Regions from separate parts of the Nonomuraea sp. NPDC049649 genome, predicted to be linked through region 2. Evidence: riboswitches for the same ligand, from Rfam matches in the RefSeq annotation. Region 2 holds a riboswitch; each other region holds the start of a gene.
What was found. A riboswitch is a leader RNA that binds a small molecule or an ion and turns the genes downstream of it on or off. The one in region 2 is predicted to bind cyclic di-AMP.

Region 1 (5,715 bases), on a different contig from region 2:
CGTAGGAGGAGGCCATCGGTGGAACTGCGTCACGAAGTGTTCAAGGAGATGGTTCTCCTGCGCGAACGGACCCCCGACATCAAGGGGAGCGTCGCCTCCACGATCGACGGGCTGACGATCGCGTGCGACCTCGCGGAGGACACCAGCGAGCACGTGTCCGCGCTGGCGGCGGCGCTGCTGGCGATGAGCCGGCGCATGATGATCTTGGCTGGGCGGGGTGATCTGGAGGAGACGCTCGTCTCCGGCAGCGCGGGATACGCCGCGTTCTACGCCGCCGGGCCCACCGTCGTCCTCACAGTCCTGGCTGAGCCCGGCGCCAACCTCGGGCTGCTCCGGCTGGAGGGGCGCAAGACCGCCGCCGCGGTGGCGGCGGTGGCAGCAGGCAACAAGTGATCGTTTTCGAACGGAGGAAGAACATGGCCAGCATGGACATCTCTCTCAAGGAGATGATGGCGATCGACGGGTCCATCGGCGCCGCCATCGTGGACCACGGCAGCGGCATGGCGCTGGGCTCCCTCGGCGGCTCCAAGGACCTGGACCTCCAGGTCGCCGCGGCGGGCAACACCGAGGTCGTCAAGGCGAAGCTCCGCACGATGGACTCGCTGGGGCTCAACGACGCCATCGAGGACGTCCTCATCACGCTCGGCAGCCAGTACCACCTCATCCGGCCGATATCCGGCCGCGGCGGCAAGGGCCTGTTCCTCTACCTGGCGCTGGACCGCGGCCGGGCCAACCTGGCCCTGGCCAGGCACCACCTGAAAGGCATCGAGGAGCGGCTGGAGGTCTGACCCTCCGCCCCGAAGACCCGGCGGCGCGCGCCCGGGCGCGGCGGGCGCGTGCCGTCGCCGGGGCGCACCTCGTGAGGCAGCGAGCCTCCCGGCAGCTCGCGAGGTGCGCCCCTTCCACCCGTACGTTCCCGCGGGCCTTCTGGCTGGCCCGCGGGAACGTGCCGTCACTGGCCGGCGGTGAGCTTGGAGACGGCCTCGACGAGGTCGGGCCAGACGGGGGCGGGGAGGTCGTGCCCCATGCCGGGGAAGACCTTGAGCTCCGCGCCCGGGATCGCCGCCGCGGTGGCCTGGCCGCCGGAGAGCGGGATGAGCGGGTCGTCGGCGCCGTGCACGACCAGCGCGGGGACGTTGAGCCGGGTGAGCGCCTCGGTCCGGTCGGGCGAGGCCATGATGGCGGCGAGCTGCCGGGCCACGCCCGCCGGGTCGTGGCAGCGGTCGTACGCCTGCCCTGCCAGCCGCTCGATGTGCTCGCGGTCGAGCTCGTAGCCCGGGGAGCCGATCACCGACGAGGTCACCACCGCCTGCTTGACGGCTTCCTCCCGGGTGCTCACCGGCTTGGCGAAGAGGGCCTCGCGGGCGGCCTCGGTCGGCGGCGCCACGCCGAGGTCGGGGGTGGACATGATCGAGGTGAGGGTGAGCACGCGATCGGGGTGCTGGATGGCGAGCGTCTGGGCGATCATGCCGCCCATCGAGGCGCCCATCACGTGCGCGGCCTGCCAGCCGAGCGCGTCCATCAGCCCGGCCGTGTCCTCGGCCATGTCCTTCAGGAGGTAGGGCGCGGGCCCGCCGGGAGTGGGGGCGCCCGCGTCGTGGAGATGGGTCGACAGGCCCGCGTCGCGGTTGTCGAACCTGACGACGTGGTGCCCCTGCTCCGCGAGCTGTGCGCAGAGCCGGTCGTCCCAGTGGATGAGCTGGGCGCCCAGCCCCATGATCAGAAGGAGCGGGCGCCCGCCGGGAGAGCCGAAGCTCTCGTACGCGATGTCGATGCCGTTGGCCGATGCGATCGAGGTCACGGCCCTAGAATGTCATTCGGATCGGGCCGCCGCAAAGATCAGCGGCGCACCAGCCTGCGGATGCGCTCGCGGCCCAGCACCAGACCGCCGCCGAGCAGCGCCACTCCGCCGACCACGGCGGCGCCCGTCAGGCCGCTCCGCTCGGTGCCGGTGGCGGCGGCCTCGGTGGTCTCGGCGGGCTTCCGCTCGGCCACGGGCTGGGTGTGGGCGAAGCCGGCCTTCACCGGAGAGACCCGCACCGGGCCGGGCTTCCCGCCCTGGGCGAGGGACTTCTCGTCCTTCGCCTTCTTCTTCTCCTCGGCCTTCTCCTCGGCCTCGTCCTCCGCCAGGACGGTCGGGGGCGGGGTCGCGGGGTTGCGGTCCATGCGCTTGTACGCGCCGGTGGAGAAGGCGACCGGGTGGTTCTTCAGGCCCAGGCCGTCACCCCACTTGGTGATGACGTACTCGACCTTGATGTGGCCCTTGCCGCCGTTGCCGTCCACCATGAGCGTGCGCGGGTTGAACTTGCCGCCGGTCAGGTCGGCGAAGGTCTTGGCGTCCAAGTCGAGCATGATGCCCCGGTTGGAGGGGTTGCCCGGACCGCGGTCACCGACGAAGAACGGCGCCTTCTTGCCGTTGTAGATGACGTATCCCTCGGTCAGCAGCGGCCAGCTGGGGCTGGCGGCCATGCCCTTCTGCATGGGCTTCCCGCTGGCGGGCAGGCCCGTGTCGCCGGCGCGGCCGGAGCCGTCGTCCCAGAAATACGAGGCCGTGGTCTTGCCCTTGAGCAGGACCTTCTGGGTGGTCGTGGCCTTGGCGGTCTTCTTGGCGGAGTCGTCACCGGTGTCGGCGAGAACCGTGGCGCCGGAGCCGAGCGCGAGCGTGCCGGCGGTGGCGGCGAGCAGGGCGAAAGAACGCATGCTGAAGCGAGCAGACATGGAAAACAGAAGTCCTTCGTGAGGGAACAGGAAAGACAGCGCTCGTCAGAGGGCGTAGCCGGGCTCAGGCCATGCGGACGCTACGCGCGGAGCGCGATCAGATATGAGGAAGAATGTCGCCGCTCAGCCGGCGGTCGATGAGATCCCGCGGTGGGGGGAAGAACTGCGGTGATACATCAAAGAAACTGTCCTCTCCATCTCGCCTACCGGGTTAGCTGACGGGTTCGGACGTGGAGATGCCCTACCGGCCGCCTGGGCCGGATTCACCCCAGATGAGATGGGTCCCCGGTTCCCGCGCGGTGCGGGATTCGGCGCCGGGCAGTCGCCTCTTCCTGGTGAAGAGCCGAGCTCACTGCCCGGTTGATGCGGCCCAATCTAGCGAGCAAACCGGACATACGCAAAGGTATCCCCATGATTCGGGCGAAGATCTACCTAGAAAAAGGGGGTACGGCATGCCGTACCCCCTCGAACACCCAGCGTCAGCCGCCGCTCTTGCGCCTGAAAGATCGCTTGCCGGCGACCGGACCATGCTTTCCGTGGATCTTGGAATGGCCGGCTTCCCTGCCACCCCCGCCGGATCCGGCCTGCTGACCGCGCTTGCGCTCCAGCGCCTCACGGAACTTGCGCTTCATCTCGTCCTCGGGAGTCTCGCCGACTTCCGACTCCGGGGTTTCCGCCATGAGGACCTCCTGTGTGCGTACGAGGCCAGCTTGGCACGGCGGCCATGACAGCGCATAACCGGAAACCGTCATGGACGACTTGGTATTGCCTTGACCTGATCGAGGAAACACCAAGTGACATGCAGCTTCTCCCCCCGGAGCGGCGGCGGGTGAGTCCGCTCGGATTCCTCGGCCGGGACCTCGCGATCGACCTCGGCGCCGCCACCACGCAGATCTACGCCCGCGGCGCCGGCATCGTGCTCAACGAACCCTCGGCCGCCTTCCTCACCGACCCCGGCCCCTCCCTCGCCGCCTCCCACCGCAACGGCCAGGACACCCTCTACGGCGCCTCCGCGTACGTGGCCCAGCAGGACGTCGTCTTCGGCTCCCCACCCCCGGGCGTGCTCGGCTCCCCCGGCGGCGGCGTCCTCTTCGGCGCGGAAGCCGTACGGCAAGGCGACGGAGTCCCCCGCTGGCCGGTGCGCGAGGGCGGCGAGCTCGCCGGACGGCTGGTCAAGCACTTCCTGACCAAGGTGCACGGCCACCCCTTCGCCCGGCCCCGGCTGGTGATGGCGCTCCCCGGCGCCGGATCGCCGGTCCTGCGCGAGGCCGCCAAGAGCCTCGCCTACCGCGCGGACGCCAGGCGCGTGTACTTCGTCGACCACGCCGTCGCCGTGGCCCTCGGCGCGGGCCTGGCCGTCACCGAGCCCGCCGGGCGCATGGTGGTCGACATCGGCCCCCGCGTGACCAGGATCGCCATCCTCGCCTGCGGCGCCGTCATCGCCTCCCGGACCGTCCACACCGGCGGCGACGCCGTGAACGCCGCCATCGCCGCCCTGGTCGCCCGCGAACACGGCCTGCTGGTCGGCCCGGCCGAGGCGGAGGCGGCCAAACTCCGCGCCGGCTCATCCTGGAAACCGATCGACCGGCACGTCATCGTCCGCGGCCTCGACCCCGGCTCGCGGCGCCAGCGGGTGGCGTGGCTCCCCGTCCAGCAGCTGTACGAGGTCACGAGGGCCCCCGCCCAGGCCATCGCCCGCGCCGCCGCGTCGGCCCTGGAAGACTGCCCTGCCGAACTGGCCGGCGACATCGCCGCCCACGGCATGGTGCTGACCGGCGGCGGCGCCCTCCTGCGCGGCCTCCCCCGCCGCCTGCGCGCCGCCCTGGGCGTCCCGGTACGACGCGCGGACCGCCCCGTCGAGTCGGTCGCGCTCGGCCTCGGCCACTACGTAGACCGCCTCGGCCCCACCGGCCCCCGCGCCCTCTCGTAACGCCCTCTCCCTCGTAGAGATCCGCGACCCGTCCGAACTCCTCCCGCGAAGAGAGCCCCACCACGTCCAGCCCCGGCTTGCGTCAGAACGGGATCGAGCACGTGCCGCGCGCGACGTAGGCGAGCCCGTCGAAGTCGTCGCCGAGCACGGTCGGAGTGAAGGACATCTTGTACGAGAAACGCCCCACCACGGCTCCGTAGCCACGCACGTACTGCTCCTTGCCCAGCCACTCGTCCACAGCGTCAGGCCGGGGCCCGCCACGCAGGTCCACCACATGATCGCGAGGGCACGCGGCGGCCAGCCGGGATTCCACCATGTCGGCCCTGTCGACGGCGGGCACCGAGTTGCGCACCGGAGGTCTCCGCACATCGGGCCTGCCGAACCGGAGCCGCCTGGCACGGAACTCACCGCTCCCGAACAACAGGCCGAGCGCGTAATAACCGGAGCCGTGACGCTCACGCAGGTGATGCCCCATCGCCGGGATGCTGCGCCCCGCATAATGCCCGGTCGTCACATGACCGTTGTGCGCCCAGACGGCGACCTTCGCCCCCGGACGCTCCAGCAACCGGTCGACGTTCTCTGCCATGAACCGGTCGCGAGCCGCCCCCGCCGTGCGCGACCCGTCGGCATCACGCATGGGCCGCGTCACCAGCGCAGCGAACTGCCGCACGATCCTCGCATGCGCCTCCGCGTCCATAGTCGCTGTCGCCCCGCCCACACGGCCGGGCTCCGCGAACCGGTCGACGCGCGACCCGTTCGCGGTCACGTACTCCAAAAGTCTGCGGGCGGCCGTCTCGATCGCCGGGTCGAGCGGCTCCCCCACGCCCAGCCGCGTCTCTTCCAGCACCGACAGCGGCGCGAGCAGTTCACGCTCCCCCAGGTGATCGCGGAGCCACCGCAGCGACGCCGCGGGGAACTGCGGGTCGATCCCGGCGAAGCGCACCCTGCGCGAGGCGGTGCGGTTGTGCGCCCGCATCCACTCCACCACGGCCAGCATCTCCCGCGTCCGCCACGTCCAGAACCCGAGGTCGGCCAGCAGCCGCTCCGGCTCCCCAGCCCCGCCCTGG
Region 2 (5,715 bases):
GGGCTCGGCCTGCCGGAAGTCGCCCGCGGCCAGGTCGTCGAGGGTGCCCAGCAGGCCGCTGTCCTCGAACACCAGGTTGATCATCTCCGCGTTGACCCCGAAGTCGCTCAGCACCAGCGACGGCACGCCCATCGCGATGGCCTCCAGCGCCGCCGTGGAGCTGACGGTGACGAACCCGGCCGCGCGGGAGAGCTGGTCCTGCATGGAGCCCGCGGCGAACCGCAGCCGGCCCGGCTCGCCCAGCTCGCGCCAGAGCCTCTGGTAGTGGTGCCGCTCGCGGTGGGTCTGCCGCTCGCCCTCCAGCGCGCGCAGCTTCACCACCACGTCCAGCCCGGGACGGCGGGCGGCCAGCTCGGCCAGCGCGAGCAGGATCCGCTCCCGCTCCTCGCGCGCCTTGGGCACCTTGGCCTGGGTGGCGAACACCACCCGGTCGCCGCCGAGGCGTTCCTGCCGGGGCCGCAGGAACGGCAGCCGGGCCAGCCCGACCGCCCCTCCCCCGCCGAGCCGGGCCGCGATCGCCCCGAACTCGGCCACCTCGCGCTCGCTGTGCACCACGAACAGGTCGCACCCGCTGCGGTACAGCCACGCCTTCTCCGTGGCGGGCACCGAGATGCCGGGCAGCCCGGTGGCGAACACCGGCCGCGGGCGCAGCCCGTCCAGCACGCCGGAGACCAGCACGTCCACGACCGGCCCGGTGCAGGCGGCCAGGATCACGTCGGGCCGGGACCGTTCCGCCAGGCGGCGCAGCGCCCGCGCGGTCACCACCGGCGGCGCGGCCCGCCCGGAGACGGCGGCGGCGATCTGCTCGGCCGACGGCGCGATCGGGGTGCGCACCACCACCAGCTCGGTGTCGCAGCCCTCCGGCAGGTCCTGGAGCAGGCAGGCCGCCCATTTCAGGTACGAGTCGGAGTCGGCCACCGCCAGGACTCTCAACCGGTCACACTCCTGTCAGATGCGTGCGCAGCGCGGGGGCCGCCCTGCTGGTCCACCAGTCGTCGGGCACCTCGACCGGCTCCACCGCCACGCCGCGCGGGCCGAGCAGCACCCGCAGCGAGGAGATCGCGGTGGACGGCAGGCTGACCACCCGCTGGCCCGGGTCGAGCCCGCGCAGGGTCAGCTCGGCGGGCGCGCCGTGGTCGTGCACGGTGATGCCGGGCCGCTCGCGGATGATCGCGACGTCGACCGGGTCCTCCCGCCGGTGCGGGTAGTAGGCGAGCGGCTCCTCGGCCGCCAGCTCGGTCAGCCAGCGCAGGTAGCGTTCGCGGTGCACCAGCCCGTTGCGGACCAGCGAGGTGCCGAGCACGACCGTCCGCTCGGCCGGGCCCGCCTGCCGCTGCGGCTGGCCGCGCAGCCACGCGAAGTCGTGTCGTACGAGGTCGACCCCGGCGTCCCGGACGGCGCGCGCCAGATCGTCGGGGACCGGCAGCGCGGTGAAGACGGTCACCCCGCCGGCGCGCAGCCGGAGCGCGGCGGCCAGCCCGAGCGCGGTGCGCAGCGGGCCGGGCTCGGCGCGGGCCCGCAGCAGCGGCCGGTACGGTCCCGCGGCGAGCAGTTCCAGCAGCCGGAGCGTGGCCATGCCGTCGTCCACCACGACGACCCGGCCGGGGAAGCCGGTCAGCCAGCGCAGCTGCACCCGGCCCGAGAAGGCGTCGCCGACGGCGGCCGGGCGGCGCGGCAGGCGCTCGCTCGGCTCGGCCAGCTCCAGACCGGCGGGCAGGTCGAGGCGGCGCAGCTCGCGGCGGGTCGCCTTGAGCGCGCGCAGCCGCGCCCGCGGCACGATGGCCGTGGCCGGGCCGAGCAGCCCGGCGTGGTGGGCTTCGACGGCGCACAGCATCTGGAGCGGGGACTCCACCCAGGCCGACGCCTGTTTGACCACGTTTGTTCTCCCAGCCAGGTGATGGCCCGTTCACGACCGCTTCAAGCTAGCCCGGGAGGCTTAAGCCATGCGGAACGAGACGTGAACAATGGGAGGTATGAACACGCTACGGCTCTACAGAGACGGCGTCGAGATCCCGCAGCTCGGGCTGGGCGTCTGGCAGGTGCCCGACGACGAGGCGGAGCGGGCCGTGCGGACCGCGCTCGAAGCCGGATACCGGCACATCGACACGGCCACGCTCTACCGCAACGAGGAGGGCGTCGGCCGGGCCGTGCGCGCCTCCGGAGTCCCGCGCGAGAAGGTGTTCGTCACCACCAAGCTGTGGAACAGCGACCACGACCGGGTGGAGCAGGCCTTCGACGAGAGCCTGGCCAGGCTGGGCATGGACTACGTCGACCTCTACCTGATCCACTGGCCGGCGCCCAAGCAGAACCGGTACGTGCAGGCCTGGCGCGGGCTGGAGAAGATCTACAAGGACGGCCGGGCCCGCGCGATCGGCGTGTCCAACTTCACGGTGGCCACGCTCACCCGGCTCCTGGACGAGACCGACATCATCCCCTGCATCAACCAGATCGAGCTGCACCCGTGGTTCCAGCAGCACGAGCTGCGCGAGTTCCACGACAAGAACGGGATCCTCACCGAGGCGTGGAGCCCGCTCGGCTCCGGCAAGGGCCTGCTGGACGATCCGGCGCTCGCGGTGCTGGCGGAGAAGCACGGCCGCACGCCCGCGCAGATCGTGCTGCGCTGGCACATCCAGATCGGCAACGTGGTCATCCCGAAGTCGGTGACCCCGTCGCGGATCAGGGAGAACATCAACGTGTTCGACTTCATCCTGGACCACGAGGACATGGCCGCGATCGGGGCGATGAACGCCAACCGCCGCCTCGGCGCCGACCCCGACGAGCTGGGGTAATTGGCACATATATCGCTTTCGCGGATGAGTCTGTACGATCTTCCGCGTGCGTGACTTAGCCTGGGGCATCGCGGCGACCGGCGGCATCGCCCGGACGGTGGGCGCGGTGATCGCCGCCGAACCGGGGATGCGGGTGGCCGCGGTCGGCTCCCGCGACCTGGGCCGGGCCAAGGCGCTGGCCGCGACGCTCGGCGCCGGCTCCGCCCACGGCTCCTACGCCGAGCTCTGCGCCGACCCGGCGGTGGACGCCGTCTACGTCGCCACCCCGCACGCGCAGCACCTCGAGGTGGCCGAGGCGGCCATCGCGGCGGGCAAGGCGGTGCTCTGCGAGAAGCCGCTCGCCGCCACCGTGGCCGACGCCGAACGGATGGTCCGGCTGGCCCGCGAGGCCGGGGTCTTCCTGATGGAAGCGATGTGGACGCGGTTCAGCCCGCTGATCCGCATGCTGGCCGCCGATGAGCGGTTCGGGGAGATCCGCTCGGTGCGGGCCGCGTTCGGCTTCGCGCATCCGTACGATCCGGCGCACCGGCTCTGGGCGCCCGAGCTGGGCGGCGGCGCCCTGCTCGACCTGGGAATCTACCCCATGGGGCTGGCCCAGCTGTTCCTCGGGCAGCCCGAGAGCATGAGTTTCACCGGCTCGCTGGCACCGAGCGGCGTGGACGCCGAGGCGGGCGGGCTGATGAGATACCCGGGCGGCGCGCGGGCGCTGGTGGAGTGCTCGCTGCTCGCAGGATATGCCAACGACGCCAGTGTGGTCGGCACCGGGATGCGGGCCGACATCGACGCTCCGTTCTGGGCTCCGCGGCGGGTCGTGCTCAGCAGGCCGGGGATGGAGCCGGAGGAGCACGTGCTCGGGGATCCGGCGGAGAACGGGTACGCCGGAGAGCTCCGGGAGGTCCGCGACTGTCTTGCGCGGGGCCGCACCGAGAGCGAAGTCATGCCGCTTGACGAAAGCCTTGCCATGATGCGGCTTCTGGCCGAAGCGCGGGCGCAGCTCCGCTAGCTGCGGCTTTAGGGCGCTTGCCGTCTCTTGCCGGATACGTTACCTTACTCGGCATTCGCGACGAACGTCCGGTTTGTCCGTTCATGTCCGAGTAGATCGTCGCCTCGCAGGACCGCCCTGCGACCGCTGAATCCGCCCTGCGCGGAACCGGGGACCCACTTCCCTCGGGGTGAATCGGCGCCTAGCGCGCCGTAGGGCAGCTTCCACGCCCGAACCCGTCAGCTAACCCGGTAAGCGGCATGGAAGCAAGGAGTATCTCCCCTCGATGGTCAGGCACCGTCTTTCCCCTTCCCCCAAACCCAGCCGGCTCCGCGCCGCCCTCGCCGCCGCCCTCGCCGCCTGCACTCTGGGCGTCGCCCTCCCCGCCCACGCCGACCCCGGCAGCGACCGGGTCCAGGCCGCGGCGCAGGACTCCGAGAAGAAGATCACCGCCACCGCCTCCGACGTGCTCGCCCTGGCCAGGGCGCAGATCGGCATCACGGAGAACGCCCAGGGCGGCGGCACCAAGTTCCAGCACTGGTATGCCGGCTCGCAGCGCGCCCTGGAGACCGTCGCCCGCGACGGCGGCCACCCCAGCGCCTACCTGAACGCCCCCTGGTGCGCGATGTTCGTCTCCTGGGTCGGCGAGCAACTCGGCGCCGGCTCGCAGGTCGGCTCGGACGCCTACACGGTGACGCACGCCCAGTGGTTCAGGGACAACAACCGCTGGGGCACCGAGCCCAGGCCGGGCGCCGTCGTCTTCTTCGCCTGGAACGGCAGCAACAGCATCGGAGCCATCCAGCACGTCGGCTTCGTGGTCAAGGACAACAACAACGGGACGATCACCACGATCGAGGGCAACACCGGCCGCGGGAAGGTCGAGGAGCGGATCCGTCCCAAGTGGCAGGTCGTGGGTTACGGCTACCCCGAGTACGCCGCCTGAGTTCTCCGGAAGAATCCCGTGAGGTGTCGATCCGGGCACCGCTCGCCCGACGCTCAGGCGAGACCGGGATTCGAGGAGAACCACCGTGAAATTCATGATCATCGGTAAGGGCAGCGCCGAGACCGAGGCGGGCGTCATGCCGAGCCAGGAACTCGTCGACGACATGATCGCCTACAACGAGTCGCTGGCCAGGGCCGGCGTCCTGCTGGCCGCCGAAGGGCTGCACCCCAGCTCCCGCGCCGCCCGCATCGCCTACGGCAAGGGCAAGCCCAAGGTCATCGACGGGCCCTTCGCCGAGACCAAGGAGATCATCGCCGGCTTCTGGCTCATCCAGGTCAAATCCCGCGAGGAGGCCATCGAATGGGCCCTGCGCGTCCCCGTACCGGAAGGCGAGGAGGGCGTCGGCCTGGAGGTCTGGGAGGTCTTCGACGCGGCCGACATGCCGGAGACCTCCATGACCCCGGAGACCGCCCGGCGCGACCGGGCGGTGCGGGAGGGCCTGGAAGCCGAGCGTCCGGACTCCTGACGGGCGGGGCCGCGACCTCCGTCTGGCGCGGAACGGAGGTTGCGGCCCGCCCGTCGGGCTGTTTGCATGGCCGGGTGACAGCTTCGGACACCCACCGGGCCGTCGAGGCCGTCTGGCGCATCGAGGCGGCGCGGCTCATCGCCGGGCTCTCCGGCATCGTGCGCGACGTCGGCCTGGCCGAGGAGCTGGCGCAGGACGCGCTGGTCGCGGCGCTGGAGCAGTGGCCCCGCGAGGGCGTGCCGCGCAACCCGGGCGCCTGGCTGATGACCGTGGCCAAGCGCCGCGCCGTCGACCTGATCCGCCGCAACAGAACGTACGAGCGCAAGCTCGCCGAGCTGGGCCGCGACCTCGAAGACCGCCTGGAGGACGACGAGCCGCCGGAGGCCGGGGAGATCGAGGACGACCTGCTGCGGCTGGTGTTCACCGCGTGCCATCCGGTGCTGCCGGCCGAGGCCCGGGTGGCGCTGACGCTGCG
Region 3 (5,715 bases), on a different contig from region 2:
GCGCCCGGCTGTTCGCGGCGAAGCTCACCGCGAGCACCGCCGCCGGGCTGGCCGCGTCGGTCCCCGCCGTCCTGCCGGGTCAGCTGCTGCGGGACGTCCGAGCCGCGGACCTCCTGGCCGTGCTGACCGTGTACATCTGGGCGGCGCTGTCGGTGACCGCCGCCTGGTGGGTCTTCGCCCGCCGGGACGGCTAGGCGGCGGGTCGGCGGGGCACGGTCCAGGGCATGGAAGTGCTGAGCAGCCGCGTGCTGGTGCGTCCCGGGGATCTGGAGCGCAGCCGCCGTTTCTACGCCGAGACGCTCGGGCTGGCGGTCTACCGCGAGTTCGGGCCGCCGGAGCATCCCGGCGTGGTGTTCTTCCTCGGTCAGGGGTTCCTGGAGGTGTCCGGGCGCGCCGACGGCCCCGCCGGGGAGCGGATGCAGCTGTGGCTGCAGGTCCGCGACGTGCGGCGGGAGGAGGAGCGGCTGCGCCGGGCGGGCGTCACCGTGCTGCGCGAGGCCCGGCAGGAGCCGTGGGGGCTGATCGAGCTGTGGATCGCCGACCCCGACGGGCACCGGATCGTGCTGGTGGAGGTGCCGCCCGAGCACCCGCTGCGGCGCGATCCCCGCTGAGACTGGGTCTCTCGGACGTGAGCGGTGCTCGTAGCATTGATACGTTCATCAGCCGCTGCTCTTCACCACCGAGGAACGATGCCCAGCATCAAAGATGTCGCCAGACTCGCCGGAGTCTCCGTCGGCACCGTGAGTAACGTGCTCAACCGGCCCGAGGTGGTGGCCCGCGAGACCCGCCGGCGGGTGGAGGCCGCGGTGGCCCAGCTCGGCTACGTCCGCAACGGCTCCGCCCGCCAGTTGCGCGCCGGGCGCAGCACGACCATCGCCGTGGTCGCGCTCGACCTGACCAACCCGTTCTTCATCGACGTGCTGCGCGGCGTCGAGGAGGCCGCCCAGGACGTCGACGTGAACGTCATGGTGGTCAACAGCAACAAGGACGCCGCCCGGGAGGCGCGGCTGCTGCGGATGTTCGAGGAGGAGCGCCCGCTGGGCGTGCTCATAACGCCGGTGAGCGCCTCGGGCCAGCGGGAGCGGCTCGGCGGGCTGATCTCCCGGGGCATCCCGGTGGTGCTGTTCGACAGCTCGACCCGCCACTCCTACGGCTGCGCCGTCTCGGTGGACGACGTGCTAGGCGGGCGGCTGGCCGGCCGTCACCTGCTGGAGCGGGGACACCGGCGGATCGCCTTCGCCGGCGGGCCGTTCGCCGTCCGCCAGGTGGAGGACCGCCACCGCGGCCTGGCCGCCGCGCTCGGCGACACCTCCGGCCTGACCGTGATCCCGCTGCCCGACCTCACCGTCGCCACCGGCCGCGCGGCGGGCAAGGAGCTCGCCGACCTGCCCCGTGAGGAGCGGCCCACCGCCGTGTTCTGCGCGAACGACCTGGTGGCGATGGGGGTGCTGCAGGAGCTCACCCAGCGCGGCCTGCGGGTCCCCGCCGACGTGGCGATCCTCGGGTACGACGACATCGACTTCGCCGCGGCCGCCGCCGTGCCGCTGTCGTCGATCCGGCAGCCGCGCGCGCAGCTCGGCCGTACCGCGGCGCTGATGCTCCTGGAGGAGGCCAACAACCCGCACGGTCACGAGCACCGGCACGTGGTCTTCCAGCCGGACCTGGTGGAACGCGTCTCCACCGCGTCCTGACGGTCCCGCCGTCAGAAGGCGTAGGGGCCGAAGCGGCCCCAGGCCACGACCGCGGCCAGGACGAGCAGCACCGCGTTGACCGCGATGGCCGGCAGCTCCCCGCGCCGGGCGTGCGTGACCGCGGCGCCGAGCATGACGAGGACCAGGCCGCCCGCCGCCAGCGGGGTCAGGATCGGCAGGACGCCGGTCGTCGCCGGGAGGAGCAGCCCGAGCGCGGCCGCCACCTCCAGGCCGCCGATGGCCTTGACCGCGCCGGCCGGGAAGTCACCGGCCCAGGCCAGCCCCGAGGCCGCGAGCCGTTCCCTGGGCTGGGCCAGCTTCATCAGCCCGGCCAGCGCGAACACGGCCGCCAGCAGTCCCGCGACGATCCACAGTGCGAAATCCATACCGTCCCGTCCTCCGAAGGTCCAACAGGACTGTAAGGGGTCCCCGCTCCGGCCGTGTTACCGGCGGGCGGCTGCCGCGGCCCAGTCGAGCAGGGCCCCGGCCGTCTGGAAGCGGCGGGTGGAGCTGGTCTCACCGAGCAGGACGCCGACCAGCGTGCTGTCGCCGCGCTCGGCGGCGAAGGCGAGCGTGAAACCGGCCGCGCGGGTGTAGCCGGTCTTGACGCCGAGCGCGCCGTACGAGCCGAGCAGGCGGTTGGTGTTGCGCCAGGAGTACGAACGGTGCTCGGAGGTGGCGGGGACCGTGTGGTAGCGGGTGGAGGTGACCTTCTTCAGCGTCGGGTCGGCGAGCACCGCCTGGGCCAGGCGCACCTGGTCGCGGGCCGTGGAGTGGCCGCCGCCGCCGTAGGGCATGCCGTCGGCGTTCACGTACAGCGTGTCGTTCATGCCGAGCTGCCGGGCGGTGGCGTTCATCTTGTCCACGAACGCCTCGACGCCCGGCCCGAACGCGCGGGCGAGCGTGTGGGCGGCGTCGGCGCCGGAGGGCAGCATGAGCGCGTACAGCAGGTCCTCGACGGTCAGCGTGTCGCCGGCGCGCAGGTAGGCGACGGCGGCGCCGCCCCGGGAGGCGTAGCTGACGTCGGCGCTGGTGACGGTGACCTTGTCGGCGGGGTCGGCCTCCTGGAGGACCACGTACGCGGTCATCATCTTGGTGAGGCTGGCCACCGGCCTGCGCAGGTCGGCGTCCTTGCTGAGGTGGACCTGGCCGGTGGTGGCGTCGACCAGGTGGGCGGCCTTGGCCAGGACTTGGGGCGCGTCGGCGGCGTGGGCGGGGGCGGCCTGGACGACGCCGGCCGGAGGGGCGGCGTGGGCGGCGGTGGCTCCGGCGGTCGCTACGCCGCCGGCGAGGGCGAGGGCGAGCAGGGCACCGCGCAGCCGGTGGGTGACATGCATGTGGGGTTTGCTCCTTGCTTCCATGCCGCCTACCGGGTTAGCTGACGGGTTCGGGCGTGGAAGTGCCCTACGGCGTGCGCCGATTCACCCCAAGGGGTTGGGTCCCCGGCTCCGCGAACGGATTCGGCGGCCGTGCGCCTCCCCGGGGGCGGGGAACGCACGGTCTGGGCAAATGGAGCTTCAAGCTAATGCAATCCGACAAAAGCCGCAAATAGCCACAAACAGGCGACACACCCTTAAGTTGACTCACCTCGTGACGGCCTTGATATTGACGTAACACCAGGCGCACACCTCCCTACCGGCTCACGAAGGGAGTTTCGTCGTGCCAGCGTGATCTTCGTTCCGGCTGGGACTCCCAAGCGCCTCCGCTTTAATCACTCGTGAGCGGGCCATTCCTCGGCCAGGAGCGCGAATGAGAGACCGTCGAGCCATCCCTTGGTGCGGTGGAGTGAGTCTTTCACCGCGTGCTGTTCGCGGCGCATCCCGCCGCCACCAACATCTAGCGGACGCGCAGGCCCGTGATGAGGAGCCCGGCCATGCGGCGCGCGTCGTAGGCGGGGTCGTCGGCGCCGATGCAGAGGTTGCCGATGCCCCGCATGAGCTCCAGCGCCTCCTGTCCGGGCCGGATCTCGCCGGCGGTGGCCGCGGCGTCGAGCAGGTGGGCGCAGACGGGGACGAGCCGGTCGAGGAAGTAGGCGTGCAGCGCCTGGAACCCGGCGTCGTCGGAGTGCAGGACGGCGGCGAGCCCGTGCTTGGTGACCAGGAAGTCCACGAAGAGGCCGACCCAGCGCTCCAGCGCGGCGTACGGGGTGGGGCCTTCGGCGAGCAGGGCGGGGCCGGCCTCGGCGCAGGCCTCCACCTGGTGCCGGTAGACGGCGATGATGAGGTCCGCCCGCGTCGGGAAGTGGCGGTAGATGGTGGCGGTGCCGACGCCGGCTTTGGCCGCGATGTCGCGGATGGGCGCGTCGACGCCTGAGGTGACGAAGATCGCGGCGGCCGCGTCGAGCAGGTTCTTCTCGTTGCGCCGGGCGTCCGCCCGCTTGGGCCGGGCCCGGCTCCGGTTGTCGCTCATCGCGTCCCTCCGACGGCATTGCCAAACGGGACACTGTCCCGTATCGTCAAACGGGACATCGTCCCGCTTCATCATCTCAGAGCGGCGACCTATCGGCCACCTTTTAGAAGGGCCCACCCATGATCACAACAGCCGTCCCGGTCGTCTCGGCAAAGCCGGTGGTGCTGCCCGCCCCCGGCCGCGGCGAGGACCTGCTTGTACGGGTCTCGGCCCCCGCCGACGGGCATCGGTTACCGATCATCGTCTTCTCGCACGGTTTCGGCTGGTCGATGGCGGGCTACGACCCGCTGGTCGACTTCTGGACCGCTCACGGCTTCGCGGTGATCCAGCCCACCCACCTCGATTCCCGAACGCTGAACCTCCCGCCCGACGACCCCCGTACACCTCTCATCTGGCGGCACCGGGTCGAGGACCTGAAGCGCGTCCTCGACCACCTCGACCTCGCCGAGGCCGCCGTCCCCGGCCTGGCCGGGCGGCTCGACCGCGGCCGGATCGCGGCGGCCGGGCATTCCTGGGGCGCCCAGACCGTCAGCATGCTGCTCGGCGCCCGCGTCCTCGGCCCCGACGGCCGCCCGGGTGAGGACCTGTCCGACCCGCGGGTCAAAGCGGGCGTGCTGCTCACCGTGCCCGGCCGGGGCGGCGCCGACCTGAGCCCGTTCGCGGCCGAGCAGATGCCCTTCATGAACCCGGACTTCACCGGCATGACCACCCCGGCCCTCGTGGTCGCGGGTGACAAGGACCAGTCACCGCTGACCGTCCGGGGGCCGGACTGGTTCACCGACGCGTACACCCTGAGCCCCGGCCCCAAGAGCCTGCTCACCCTGTTCGGGGCCGAGCACACGCTCGGCGGGATCGCGGGCTACCAGGTCGCCGAGACGACGGACGAGCACCCCGGCCGCGTCGACCTGCTCCGGCGGGTCACCACCACCTACCTCCGCAGCGTCCTCGACGGCGCGGACTGGCCGCCGAGCCCGGACCCGCTGGGCGCGGTCGAGTCCAGATAGAGCTTCATCGCCTCCTTGACGGCGGCGAGCAGGCTCGCGGCCCGGGTGTCCGGCACCCCCTCCAGCAGGCGGTTCATCACGTAACCGAACGCCAGCCCGCTCCCCGGATCGGCGAACCCGAGCGAGCCGCCCATCCCGCCGAACCCGAAGGCGGCCGGCGAGTACCAGTACGCGTCAGGCATGGGAAGCCCGAACCCGGTGCCGATGCGCACGGGCACCCGCAGGATCCGGTCGACGCCCGCGACCTGCTCCGCCGTCGCCGCGGCGAGACTTGCAGGGCTGAGGATGCGGTGCCCGTCGACCTCGCCGATGAGGGCGGCGTAGAACCGGCACCACGGGGTCCCAGGCGATCGCCTCGTCCCGGCTGATCGGCCGGTCGACGGCGGGCAGCCCGGCCTGGTGGGTGAGCAGCCACCGGACCGGGATGCGCTCCTTGCCCGCGGCGGCGAACTCCGGCCAGTAGCGGGCCACGGGCGCGTCGAGGTCGAGTTCGCCGCGCTGGGCGAGCAGGAGCGCGCAGGTCGCAGTGATCGCCTTGGTGGTGGAGTAGACGACCTGCAAGGTGTCGCGTTCCCAGGGGCGGCCGGCGTCGGGGTCGGCCATCCCACCCC
Region 4 (5,715 bases), on a different contig from region 2:
CGCCCTGACCACGACCGGCAGCTCGCCCGTACCGGCCCTGCCGGCGTGAAGCCACTGAGGAGAGCGATGTGACCACCTCCGCGAAGCCGGACGTCCTGATCGTCGGCGGCGGCATCGGCGGCCTGAGCGCCGCCTTCGCCCTGGCCCGCGAGGGCCTGCGGGTCCGCGTGCTGGAGCAGGCCGGCGCGTTCGGCGAGGTCGGCGCCGGTCTCCAGATCGCGCCGAACTGCACTCGCATCCTGGACGACTACGGCCTGCTCGACGAGGCCAAGAGCCTCGGCGTGCTGCCCAGGAGCATGGTGATGCGCGACGCCCTCGACGGCGACGAACTCACCCGGCTCGACCTGGCCGACCTGGAACGCAGGTACGGCTTCCCGTACATGGTCATCCACCGCAGCGACCTGCACGGCATCTTCCTGCGCGCCTGCCGCCGGGCGGGCGTCGACCTGGTCACCGACGCCCGCGCCACCGGCTACGAGAACACCGCGTCCGGCGCCCGGGTGCTGCTGGCCGGCGGCCGCGCCGAGGAGGCGCGGATCGTCATCGCCGCCGACGGCCTGCACTCGGTCGCGCGCCGCCTGCTCGCCGACGACGAGCCGGTGAGCTCCTCCTACGTCGCCTACCGCGCCGCCATCCCGATCGAGCGGGTCGGGCGGGAGGTCGACCTCAGCGAGGTCTCGGTCCACATCGGCCCGCGCTGCCATTTCGTCCAGTACGGGCTGCGCGGCGGCGAGATGCTCAACCAGGTCGCGGTCTTCCAGTCGCCCAAGGCGCTCGCGGGTGAGGCCGACTGGGGCACGCCGGACGAGCTCGACGGCGCCTTCGCCGCGGCCTGCGAGGAGGTCCGGCAGGGCATCCCGCTGATGTGGCGCGACCGCTGGTGGCGGATGTTCGACCGCGACCCCATCATGACGTGGGTGCACGGCAACATCGCGCTGCTCGGCGACGCCGCCCACCCGCCGCTGCAGTACATGGCGCAGGGCGCGATCATGGCCATCGAGGACGGCTGGGTGCTCGCCCGGCACGTCGCCGCCCGCCGCGCCGCGGACGGCACGGTCGACTGGCCGGGCGCGCTCGCCGCGTACGAGGCGGTCCGTCCCGAGCACTGCCGGCGCGTCCTGCTCACCGCCCGCGACTGGGGCGAGCTGTGGCACCTGGACGGACTCCCCCGTCTCCAGCGCAACGCGATCCTGCGGGCCCGCGACGTCCACGACTACTCCTTCATCGACTGGATCTACGGGCCGACGGCGCTCACCCCCGAGGAGGAGCCGCCGATGTTCACGCCCATCCCGCTCGACTCCGTACAGACGGACCTGTCCGCGGCGGGGGCCGGCTAGTTCGCCAGGCCGGAGAACACGCCGGGCTCGTAGGAGCCTCCAGGGTTGCGCACGATCACGTTGAGCCGGTTGTTCGCGTTGATCATGGCGATCAGGGAGACGAGCGCCACCAGCTGGTCCTCGTCGTAGTGCCGGCGCGCCTGCTCCCACGTCTCGTCGGACACGCCGGTGTGGGCGTCGGCGAGCCGGGTGCCCTCCTCGGTGAGGGCCAGCGCGGCCCGCTCGGCCTCGGTGAACACGGTCGACTCCCGCCAGGCCGCGACCAGGTGGAGCCGGGCCTGGGTCTCCCCCGCGGCCGTGGCGTCCTTGGTGTGGTAGTCGATGCAGAATCCGCATCCGTTGATCTGGCTGGCGCGCAGCATCACCAGGTCCTGGGTGGTCTGGGGCAACGGGGATTGGTGGATGGCCAGGACCACGCTGTGCATCCGTTTGGCGATCTTCGCGCCGAGCGCGCTGGCCCTCAGGTCGAGACGGGGTTGCATATCGGTGTCCTCACTAGGTGACGGCGCGTGCCGCGCGGCAGAACCGGCGCGGCACCCCTGACGTGCAGAACTTCCCCGGGGAGCCGATCCTTGTGCCGGTACGGCACGATCACGAACCTTTCGTGACGGATCCGAGACAGCCCCTTGACCGATTTGTGGCCTTTGGGTAGTTTTGGAGCTTGCAGTGGTGGTTTGACCGCTGCCGTTCATTGCCCGGACCGCGCCCTCTCGCGCGGCCGCCTAATCCGCCATCTTCGCGGAGCCGGGGACCCACTCTCTCTTTCCACCGGGGTGAATCGGCGCACGCACGCCGTAGGGCACTTCCACGCCCGAACCCGTCAGCTAACCCGGCAGGCGGCATGGAAGCTAGGAGCAACTCCTTCATGCGTCTCACTCACCGGCTCAGCCATGCCCTGCTCGGATTCGCCGTCGCCGCGGGCGCCGCGACCGCCGGCGCCGGCGCCGCCCAGGCCGCCGACTCCGCGCCCGCGGCCGCCGTCCAGCAGCACAAGCCCGCCGTCAAGGCCCCGGCCGTCCTCGGCGAGGCCGCGTACCTGGTGGACGCCGACACCGGCCAGGTGCACCTGAGCAAGGAGGCCGACCTGCGCAGGCCGGTCGCCAGCCTCACCAAGGCGATGACCGCGTACACCGTACTCAAGCAGGCCAAGCCCACGGACAAGCTCACGATCAGCGACGAGGACGTCCGATACGCGGCCCAGGGCGGCGCGGCGGTCGCGCACCTGCGCGCCGGCGACACCCTCACCGTCGAGGACGTGCTCCACGCCCTGATGCTCCCCTCGGGCGCCGACGCCGCCCACGCGCTCGCCCGCACCTACGGCCCCGGCGTCCCCGCCTTCGTCGCCAAGATGAACGCCACCGCCGCCGAACTCGGCATGACCGGCACCCAGTACGTCAACGCCGACGGCATGCCCTACGGGGGCGGCGGCCACTCCACCGCCCGCGACCAGGCCACCCTCGCCAAGGCGGTCCTGGACAACGAGGCACTCAAGGAGATCACCTCCACCCGCTTCTACACGCTCAAGGCCACCCCCGAGCACGGCCCGTACTCCTGGAAGAACACCAACCGCCTCCTCGCCAACCCCGGCGCCGTCGGCGTCAAGACCGGCTTCACCCGAGCGGCCGGCTACACCCTCTCCTTCGCCGGCGAACGCGACGGCAACCGCGTGATCGGCGTCATCCTCGGCGAGACGGACTCCGGCCGCCGTTTCCAGACCGCCCAGGCCCTCCTGGACTGGGCGACCGCCCGCACCCGCTAGAGGCTCCCGCAGCCCGCGTACCGGCGTGAGCAAGACCGGCGAGCCCCGCCTCACGCCCGCTGGGGCGCGGCCACCGTGACCGGCGGTTCGCGCAGCACGCGTACGGGCGACAGAAAGACCGGGAGGAAGGCGATCGCCAGGAAGACGCCCCCGGTCCAGAGCGCGGCGCGGGCGCCGGCCACCTCGCCGATCACCCCCGCCGCGGCGGCGCCGACCGCGAGCGCGCCCGTCAGGACGAAGCGGAAGGTCGCGTTCATCCGCCCGAGCAGGTCATCCGGCGTCATCCGCTGCCTGATGGTCACCCCGAGGACGTTGTCCATGCCGGTCTTGAACATCGCCAGCAGCCAGCCGCCCCCGGCCACCCACAGCCAGGGGCCGTGACCGGCGAGCGGCACCAGCAGCCCCGCGGGCGCCAGGCAGAGCCCGGCCCATCCCAGAGTCGGCCCGTACCCGATCCGGCGGGACACCGGCCCGGCGCAGCGAGCCCCCAGCAGCAGCCCGGCTCCGCCCGCCGCCCAGAACAGGCCGAGCGCACCCGCCGGAAGCCCGAGCTCCCGGACGAACAGCACCGGCAGCATGGTGTTGGCCATCGAGGACCCGAGATTGATAAGGGTCCCGGTGAACGCGAGCGCCCGCAGCTCGCGGCTGTCGAAGACATGACGGACCCCCTGCTTGATCTGCGCGGACAGCCGCACAGACGTCCCGTCCACCGCCTGCGCGGCCGGAGTGGCGGGCAGAGCCAGGAGCCGGAGCGCCGACGCGAGATGCCCGACCGCCGCGCAGGCCAGCGCCACAGGCGCGGTGAGCAGCTGGACGAGCCCGCCACCCGCGCCGCGCCCTGCCACGTTCCCGGCGGCGATCAGGCTCACGATGACCGAGTTCGCCTGGACCAGCCCGTCCCGGCCCACCAGGCGCGGCAGCGTGCTCTGGGCGCCGACGTCAGCGAAGACCGTGGCACATCCGTTCAGCAGGGCGACCACGTACAGCTGGCCGAGCGTGAGCGAGCCCGCCCACCAGGCCAGCGGCACGGAGGCGGACAGCGCGAACCGCGCCAGGTCCGCGCCGATCAGCACCCGCCGGTGGCGCATCCGATCCACCCACGCGCCGGCTGGCAGGCCGATGAGGAGAAAGGCGACGGTGCTCAACGTGGCCAGCACGCCGACCTCACCGGGACCGGCGTCCAAGGCGGACACGGCCACGAGCGGGACGGCGACGTAGCCGATGTTGACGCCCAGCTGGCTCAGGGTGGTCGCGGTGAACAGTGTGCGGAAGCCCGGGTTACGCCAGGCCGAGTCATGGTGCATGGCGCCGTTCAGGCTGCCCCATCCCACTTGGTAGGACAAGTGAAAGATTCTGGCTCTGCGTTAAGCTTTTCTTCATGCTCGACGTGCGGCGCATGCAGATCCTCCGCGCGGTCGTCGCCGGCGGCTCGGTGACCGCCGCGGCGGCCAACCTCGGCTACACCCCGTCCGCCATCAGCCAGCAGGTGGCCGCCCTGGAAAAGGAGGCCGGCCTGCCACTCCTGGAACGCGCCGGCCGGGGCGTGCGCCCCACAGCGGCCGGTCGCCTGCTCGCCGACCACGCCGCCGTGATCAGCCGGCAACTCGCCGAAGCCGAGACCGAGCTGGCCGATCTCCGCGCCGGCCGCACCGGACGGCTGACCATCTGCTACTTCGCCTCAGCCGGCGCCCCACTCCTGGCCCCGGCCCTCGCCGTCTTCCGGGCCCGGCACCCGGGAGTACGCATCGACCTGCGCATCACCGATGACCCGCTCTCGGATGTCGCCCACGACCGCGCCGACCTGGCCCTCGTCGTCACCCCCCACAGCCGCCACCCCGGCGTCCGCCTCGTCCACCTCCTCGACGACCCCTACCGCGCCGTCCTGCCCCGCGGCCATCGGCTGGCCGCGCAGCGAGTCCTCGACCTGTCGGACCTCGCCGACGAGCCCTGGATCCGCGGCGAACGCCCCGGCCCCTGCCTCACCCCGATCCTCGACGGCTGCGCCGCGGCGGGCTTCAGTCCCGGCTTCGTGGTGGAGAGCGACGACTACCCGACGACGCAGGGCTTCGTCGCCGCCGGCCTCGGCGTGAGCCTGCTCCCCCGCCTGGGCCTGACCGGCCGCCACCCGGACGTCGTCGTCCGCAGAGTACGCAGCCCCGAGCCGGCCAGAGCGATCCACGCGGCCGTGAGAGAGACCTCGGCAGCTCAGCCCGTCCTCGACCGACTGCTCACCGCTCTTCAGGAGACAGCCCGGAGGTAGGGCCGTAGCGTCCAGGTTTCAGCCCCGATCGGCGCAGCCGTGGAGCATGCCCTCGACCAGGTTCTGGACGAGTTCCCTGGTGACGGTCTCCGGGGGCTCGGTGACCAGGGTGAACAGGGCGCCGGAGTAGAGCGCGATGAGGGCGGCGATCTTGTCGCGGGAGGTGGTGAGGCCGAGTTGGTCGTGCTGGCCGGCGGTGATCTGGAGGGCGCCGCCTTCCAGGCGGGCGAGCACCGCGGCCAGCGCCGGCCGGCGGGAGGCCTCCAGGCGGAGCTCGAAGATCGCGAGGTAGCGGCGGCGCAGGGTGGTGGCCGCCGTGAGCAGTGATTCGGTCAGGAGTTCGGCCAGCGTGGCGGGCT

Region 1: it holds a riboswitch for cyclic di-AMP, as region 2 does, so the genes downstream of both, AB0J42_RS01510 (hypothetical protein) here and AB0J42_RS21030 (CHAP domain-containing protein) in region 2, are expected to answer to the same signal.
Region 3: it holds a riboswitch for cyclic di-AMP, as region 2 does, so the genes downstream of both, AB0J42_RS32185 (D-alanyl-D-alanine carboxypeptidase family protein) here and AB0J42_RS21030 (CHAP domain-containing protein) in region 2, are expected to answer to the same signal.
Region 4: it holds a riboswitch for cyclic di-AMP, as region 2 does, so the genes downstream of both, AB0J42_RS00940 (D-alanyl-D-alanine carboxypeptidase family protein) here and AB0J42_RS21030 (CHAP domain-containing protein) in region 2, are expected to answer to the same signal.

The regions. Positions count from the first base shown of each region.
Region 1 is NZ_JBFAOH010000001.1:313,050-318,764, forward strand. Features, by position in the region: gene AB0J42_RS01495 (roadblock/LC7 domain-containing protein) at 19-393, shown strand; gene AB0J42_RS01500 (hypothetical protein) at 417-788, shown strand; gene AB0J42_RS01505 (alpha/beta hydrolase) at 953-1,801, opposite strand; gene AB0J42_RS01510 (hypothetical protein) at 1,840-2,700, opposite strand; cyclic di-AMP (ydaO/yuaA leader) riboswitch at 2,904-3,042, opposite strand; gene AB0J42_RS01515 (DUF5302 domain-containing protein) at 3,198-3,398, opposite strand; gene AB0J42_RS01520 (rod shape-determining protein) at 3,518-4,648, shown strand; gene AB0J42_RS01525 (erythromycin esterase family protein) at 4,731-5,715, opposite strand, start outside.
Region 2 is NZ_JBFAOH010000016.1:28,943-34,657, reverse strand. Features, by position in the region: gene AB0J42_RS21050 (DUF6716 putative glycosyltransferase) at 1-933, opposite strand, end outside; gene AB0J42_RS21045 (hypothetical protein) at 938-1,876, opposite strand; gene AB0J42_RS21040 (aldo/keto reductase) at 1,974-2,789, shown strand; gene AB0J42_RS21035 (Gfo/Idh/MocA family oxidoreductase) at 2,836-3,792, shown strand; cyclic di-AMP (ydaO/yuaA leader) riboswitch at 3,907-4,044, shown strand; gene AB0J42_RS21030 (CHAP domain-containing protein) at 4,058-4,714, shown strand; gene AB0J42_RS21025 (YciI family protein) at 4,809-5,240, shown strand; gene AB0J42_RS21020 (RNA polymerase sigma factor) at 5,315-5,715, shown strand, end outside.
Region 3 is NZ_JBFAOH010000042.1:22,276-27,990, reverse strand. Features, by position in the region: gene AB0J42_RS32205 (hypothetical protein) at 1-194, shown strand, start outside; gene AB0J42_RS32200 (VOC family protein) at 225-611, shown strand; gene AB0J42_RS32195 (LacI family DNA-binding transcriptional regulator) at 690-1,691, shown strand; gene AB0J42_RS32190 (DoxX family protein) at 1,703-2,077, opposite strand; gene AB0J42_RS32185 (D-alanyl-D-alanine carboxypeptidase family protein) at 2,135-3,028, opposite strand; cyclic di-AMP (ydaO/yuaA leader) riboswitch at 3,040-3,167, opposite strand; gene AB0J42_RS32180 (helix-turn-helix domain-containing protein) at 3,528-4,100, opposite strand; gene AB0J42_RS32175 (chlorophyllase) at 4,220-5,104, shown strand; gene AB0J42_RS32170 (serine hydrolase) at 5,029-5,712, opposite strand; partial or broken gene AB0J42_RS32165 (serine hydrolase domain-containing protein) at 5,617-5,715, opposite strand, start outside.
Region 4 is NZ_JBFAOH010000001.1:200,487-206,201, forward strand. Features, by position in the region: gene AB0J42_RS00930 (FAD-dependent monooxygenase) at 69-1,337, shown strand; gene AB0J42_RS00935 (carboxymuconolactone decarboxylase family protein) at 1,334-1,819, opposite strand; cyclic di-AMP (ydaO/yuaA leader) riboswitch at 2,047-2,191, shown strand; gene AB0J42_RS00940 (D-alanyl-D-alanine carboxypeptidase family protein) at 2,203-3,096, shown strand; gene AB0J42_RS00945 (MFS transporter) at 3,147-4,439, opposite strand; gene AB0J42_RS00950 (LysR substrate-binding domain-containing protein) at 4,475-5,356, shown strand; gene AB0J42_RS00955 (TetR family transcriptional regulator) at 5,375-5,715, opposite strand, start outside.